DNA from 2 places in the Pedobacter sp. B4419 genome. Region 1 is predicted to be linked to the other one. Evidence: riboswitches for the same ligand, from Rfam matches in the RefSeq annotation. Region 1 holds a riboswitch; the other holds the start of a gene.
What was found. Region 1 has a riboswitch for S-adenosylmethionine ahead of AC570H_RS05695 (O-acetylhomoserine aminocarboxypropyltransferase/cysteine synthase family protein). Riboswitches for the same ligand answer to the same signal wherever they lie in the genome.

Region 2: another riboswitch for S-adenosylmethionine. It lies ahead of AC570H_RS06750 (peroxiredoxin family protein); the one in region 1 lies ahead of AC570H_RS05695 (O-acetylhomoserine aminocarboxypropyltransferase/cysteine synthase family protein).

The regions. Positions count from the first base shown of each region.
Region 1 is NZ_JCASSL010000001.1:1,425,573-1,428,751, forward strand. Features, by position in the region: gene AC570H_RS05690 (homoserine O-acetyltransferase family protein) at 1-122, opposite strand, end outside; gene AC570H_RS05695 (O-acetylhomoserine aminocarboxypropyltransferase/cysteine synthase family protein) at 192-1,514, opposite strand; SAM riboswitch class I at 1,805-1,917, opposite strand; gene AC570H_RS05700 (trans-sulfuration enzyme family protein) at 2,107-3,179, opposite strand, start outside.
Region 2 is NZ_JCASSL010000001.1:1,663,489-1,666,667, forward strand. Features, by position in the region: gene AC570H_RS06745 (transferrin receptor-like dimerization domain-containing protein) at 1-1,294, opposite strand, end outside; gene AC570H_RS06750 (peroxiredoxin family protein) at 1,465-2,058, opposite strand; SAM riboswitch class I at 2,152-2,256, opposite strand; gene AC570H_RS06755 (dihydrofolate reductase family protein) at 2,508-3,077, shown strand; gene AC570H_RS06760 (VOC family protein) at 3,154-3,179, opposite strand, start outside.

The sequences.
Region 1 (3,179 bases):
ACATTGTCTTTATTGGCATTCAGTTTTCCATAAGTTTGATAGGCAATTTCTACATTACGCAGCTTTTTGCCGTTTTCCAGCTTATAGATCTTAGGGTGTTTATATGTGGATGTAGTACTCATTTTTTGTTGGTAGTATATATAAAGTTGGATGTGCTAAGGTTGGAAGGTTTAAGTTTGGATATTATAAGGTTAATTGTAAACGGCTAACTGTTCATTGACAACTGAAAAAGCTTGCTCAAAATCGGCGATGATGTCATCGATATGTTCGATGCCGACAGAAACACGCAGCAGGTTCGGCGTAACACCGGCTGTAAGCTGCTCGTCGATGCTCAATTGCTGGTGCGTAGTGGCTGATGGCTGGATGATCAGTGTTTTGGCATCGCCTACATTGGCCAAATGGCTAACCAATTTTAAGCTGTCAACCAAAGCTGTTGCATGTTCCTTCTCGCCATTCAGCTCGAATGAAAGTACGGCGCCAAATCCATTACGCAGGTATTTTTTGGCATTGGCATGATATGGACTGCTTTCTAGGCCCGGATAGTTAACCTTGGCAACAGCCGGATGGTTTTCTAGCCAGGTAGCCAAAGCCAATGCATTTTCTACATGGCGTTGTACGCGTAGCGAGAGCGTTTCCAAACCTTGGATCAATAAGAAAGAATTGAAAGGAGCCAATGCCGGACCAAAATCGCGAAGGCCTTCTACACGGGCACGGATAATAAACTGGATATTGCCAAAAGGGCCATCTTGTCCGAAAACATCATCGAAAATCAAGCCATGGTAGCCTTCTGATGGTTCTATGAATTGAAAAAACTTGCCGTTGCCCCAGTTGTAGTTGCCACCATCTACAATTACGCCGCCAATGCTCGTGCCATGACCGCCAATCCATTTGGTAGCAGATTGCACCACTACGTTAGCGCCATGTTCTAATGGCTTGAACAAGTAACCTGCTGCGCCAAAAGTATTGTCAACCACTAAAGGCAAATCATGTTTTTTAGCGATAGCAGCGATCTTTTCAAAATCAGGAATGCTGAAAGAGGGATTGCCAATGGTTTCTACATAAATGGCTTTGGTATTGCCATCAATTTTGGCTTCAAAGTCTACAGGATCATCGCCGTTGGCAAAACGGGTTTCGATGCCTAAACGTTTAAATGCTACTTTAAACTGATTGTAGCTACCACCATAAAGGTGATTTGAAGATACAAAGTTATCTCCGGCCTGTAAAATATTGTTTAGGGCAATAAATTGGGCCGCTTGTCCAGATCCAACCGCTAAGGCAGCAACGCCTCCTTCTAAAGCCGCAATTCTCTTTTCGAATACATCTGTAGTAGGATTGGTTAAACGGGTATAGATGTTACCAAATTCCTTTAGCGCGAACAGGTTGGCGCCGTGTTCAGAATTTTTAAAGCCATAGGAAGTGGTTTGATAGATAGGTACGGCTCTCGAGCCGGTTGTAGGGTCTATTTCTTGTCCAGCGTGTAGCTGCAGGGTTTCGAATTTATATGAAGTTGACATGGTTTCTAAGTTTTAATTGTAAAATTGAAATGTTGTAATTTCGAATGTGGCGAAGCTTTTTGGCTTAAATCCAGCATTAGCGATCAGCGTACCTCGATTTTTCGAGGCCTTCCAGATTGAAAAACAAAGGGGAAGAATTTTGTGCTTAGTATATGCGACAGCACATACAACACATCAACTGAGGGTTACAGCAAAACTGATTTACATTTAAAAATGAAACCGACCTGTTGGGTTTTGAACTTGGGTTTTCGCTAAGGAGCGATGGTGAATTGAACTTTTTCATTTTCTTCAATTTATATTTCCAAACAACACCATGTTGCCCGGCCAGGAATTGGCACCTTCTCCGTTAGGGAGGGTTGCCAGTGGGTCAAAGAGCCTGTCTCTCGCCACTTCTTTATAAATCAAATCTTAAAAAGATATTGACTTGGAAATTCAGCTTTCGCCGAATAATGTTTCAAAGGTATGAGAAAATTTAAGAAACTGCAAAATAAAATTTCGATTTATTTTTAAATTGCTGATAGCTAAGGTTTAATGTGTATACTTTGTTGGTGTATGGTCCTTAGTTTAAGGATCGATAGTTTAGTTTCAATTGCTAAATCTTATCCAGTGCCTGATCCAAATCGGCAATCAAATCGTCGATATGTTCTAGGCCAACCGACACCCGAATTAAATTTTGTGGGGTTTTGGTATCCGGACCTTCAACAGAGGCACGATGCTCGATTAAGCTTTCTACGCCTCCCAAACTAGTAGCCTGTGCAAACAAATGCACATTGTTGACTACGGTTCTGGCTTTTGCCGCATCACCCTTTACCAAAATGGAAAGCATCCCTCCAAAATCTCGCATCTGTTTTTTGGCGATTTCATGTTGTGGGTGAGAAGTTAAACCAGGATAGTAAACGGCTTCAATTTTAGGGTGTTTTTCTAAGTATTCGGCCAGTTTTGTTGCGTTTTCGCAATGGCCTTTAATGCGATAAGCCAATGTTTTTAAGCTACGTAACAACAAGAAGCAATCGAAAGGAGAAGGAACTGCACCACCGGTTTGCTGTACATTTCTAATTTTCTCCCAAAACTCGTTTTTATGTGCAGTAGTTAAACATCCACCCAAAACATCGCTATGCCCGCCAATGTATTTAGTAGTAGAGTGCATCACGATGGCAGCGCCCAACTTAATCGGGTTTTGCAAAATAGGAGAGGCAAAAGTACTGTCGCAGGCAAAAATCAGCTGGTGCTTTTTACAAATTGCGGCAAGGGCTTCGATATCGGTTATCTTTAAAAGCGGGTTGGAAGGTGTTTCGGCCCAAATTAAAGCCGTTTCGGGCCTGATGTAGCTTTCGATAACTGAAATATTGGTGAGATCGATGAAATCGAAGGTTAAGGTTGAAGCAAAGATGGTCTGCAACTGTTTTTTAAAGCCCCAGTACATATCGTCTGGCGCGATAATGTGGCTTCCGGGTTCTAATGCCTGAAAAACAGCCATGCCAGCGGTATTGCCCGAAGAAAAAGCGCAGGTGTCTTCACCAAATTCAAGCGCTGTGATTACGTTCTCTAATGCCGACCTGTTGGGATTGCTCACTCTACTGTACATGTGTCCGCCAGGATAACCACCATCATCGCCCCTTAAAAAAGTAGTAGAGAGACTAATTGGCATGGTTACATCGCCGGTAG
Region 2 (3,179 bases), 240 kb from region 1:
CACCTAAAAATCCACGACTGTTTCCATCAGAATTGATATAGGCAATTGCTTTTTGCTGGAGTTCTTTGGCATGGTCTTCTACCCATTCAGTCGAGCCCAAAAGCGAAGGTTCTTCTCCATCCCAGGCACAATAAACCAAGGTACGTTTAGGCCGATAGCCTGCTTTTACCAATTCGCCTATGGCACGGGCCTCTTCCAGTTCGGCTGCTAGTCCACTGATCGGATCATCTGCCCCGTTTACCCAGGCATCGTGGTGGTTGCCCCTGATCACCCACTGATCTGGGTATTGACTGCCTTTGATCTTGGCGATGACATTATAAGCTGGAACCATATCCCAGTTATGCTCAATTTTAAGATGGACTTTAGCCTTTCCGGGACCAATATGATACGTAATGGGCAATGCTCCCCTCCATTCGGCTGGTGCAACTGGACCCTCCAACGCCGCTAAAAGTGGCTGTGCATCACCATAACTGATAGGCAATACGGGAATTTTTAAAATGGTTGTTGCCTCTGCTCTTGCTAAGCGCTTGGCTTTTGCGGTGGCACCTACATCTGGTGTCAATGGATCGCCAGGATAGATCACCATATCCATTACCGATCCACGTTGAACCGTCTGGTCGTTTTTAAAAGGACCCTTTGGATAAACTTCGCCCTGATAAAAACCATCATCCTTAGGATCAGAATAAATGATACAGCCAATGGCACCGTGCTCATAGGCAACCTTTGGCTTAATGCCACGCCAAGAACGGCCGTATTTGGCAATTACGATTTTTCCTTTTACATCGATGCCTAGCTTAGCCAGTTGCGCATAATCATCTGGAAGTCCATAGTTTACAAATACCAACTCGCCTGTTACATCGCCATCAGCACCCCAGGCATTGTAGGTTGGCAACTGCCCTTCCTGTTCTGAGGTAGAATCTTCGGCAAAAGCAGGTTCTTGAAGTTGAGCAGTGTATTTATTTGGATAGGTTAATTCTAGCAGGCGTGTTTTGGGCGTTGGAAATAATACCTGATATGTTTCGATGCGGGCATCCCAGCCATAATCCTTAAATTTTTGAAGCACCGCCTGTGCTACGGCTTTGCCTCCAGCCGAACCCAAGTGATGCGGACGCGCAGCCAGTTCTTTGATGTTTTGGCCAATTCTGACATTGCTCAACCGCTGATCAAAATCCTTTTCTGTCTGTAGCTGCTGATTAGTCGCATGAGCAGTAAACCCTTTTAGCGTTGGAGTTTGTGCATAAGTAAATTGATAACCGGCAAGGCATAGCGCGGCCAGTATCCCTATTTTTTTCATAAAGATTGTGTGTTTTTGAATTAAAATGTAACCTTGGAATTTAGCTAACAGCGTCTCTTAACGAGCTGATGATGGAGTAAGAATTTTCGATAGGTAAACCTGATTTAATTTATGATTAATTATCGATCAGACAACTTCCGGCAATTGCCTGATCGATTAGGTTATTTTAGTTAAAGTGATGCTTTTAAAGCAGGTTTAGCAGTCAATGAGTCGATTACTTTTACCATCTCCTTAAATTCATTTGCATCGTATAAGCGGGTAAGGAAAACTATTTTACCGTTCTGGTCAATCACTACATTACGGGTAACACCTGCTTTTTTCTGCGCAAAGTGACCGAATATCTCTGCACCTGGATCTAATGCCAAAGGATAGCTCACCTGTATATCTTGGCGGAACTTCTTTACGGTTTCCAAAGGTTCGTCACGATCTACGCCAATTAGTACCAGGTTTTTATCCTTGTAAGCTTTCCAAACATCTTGTTCTAAATGTGGCATCTCTTTGCGGCATACGCTACACCAGCTGGCGGTAAATTGCAGGACCACTACTTTGCCCTTGAGCTGGGTTAAAGAAGTTTTTTTTCCGTTGTCGAGTAGCAATTCAAAATCTGTTGGCGCCTGATCGCCAACCTTAACCAGGTAGCCTCTATCATTGTCGACAGCAGTTATTTGGTTCGAATCTTTAGTTTGTGCAGCGGCAGTTAGGCTAGCGCTCAAGCCTGCCATCAGGATTGCGCTAAAAAACAATTTGGATCTGTTGAGTTTCATCACTTATTAGAATTAATTTTTCGGTAAAAAAACTGAAAACGCTTATTCAAACAGACATGGGTTAAGCCAGGAAGGCAACAAGCAGCAAATGCCATCTTATCGTTCTTCTTCATAAGAAGCTGGAATTAGCACCTTTCACCTTTGGTAGAGGTTGCTAAGACTTCATTGGGTCCTTCCCTCCGTCTTTCTGGATAAGTATAAATCAGTACGTTTTGTAAAACACTGCAAACATACAATTAATATTTTATAAAGTCTATAGAATTAGTAGTCTTTTTAAAATTAACAAATCCGTGACTAAATGAGGAGGATTATTAAGGAACTCCAAACGCGCTATAAAATCGTTGCCTATCTTTTGCCTTGGTCTAAAACACCCTCATATTGTCGTGATTGCACGTCACCCATATACCTTATCTCCTTTAGATTTGTATAACTAATTAATTGAAAGCAACATGAGAAAGATCAGAATTTTCGAACATATTTCGCTAGATGGCGTGATAGAGCATGACGGAGACTATACCTATGGCGCATGGACTACACCTTATAGAAGCCCTGCAGGTGCAACTATGCTTTTTGAAGCATACGGGCCAAACTTTGACCTGCTACTTGCCCGCAAAACCTATGATATATTTAGTGGCTTCTGGCCTAATGCCGGAGATTTCCCAATGGCTAATGCCATAAATGCCGCAACGAAATACATCGCAACCCACAGACCAGAGAGCTTGGAATGGGGCCCGGTAAAAGATTTGGGTGATGATGTGATCAGTACAATTCAAGAACTCAAATCGACAGATGGTCCCGACCTGATCGTAGTAGGAAGTTCTACACTCACTTCCCTATTGCTTGACAAGGGGCTGGCCGACGAAGTTGTGCTCATCACCTACCCCGTTTTGCTCGGTAAAGGTAAACGCTTATTGGCAGATAGTATTGATGCTCGGGAACTGGTTTTTGTAGATTCGAAGGCTACGCCTACTGGTTTATTGATCAACACTTATAAACACCTCGGCTCCTTGAAAAAATAAGCCATCGCCCAGTTATCGATTATCAATTGGTTTTTAAATCAAGGCAGTCTCTAAATAAGATTGCCTTGATTTGTGCTTAACTATTCTTAAACTTCGCAATTG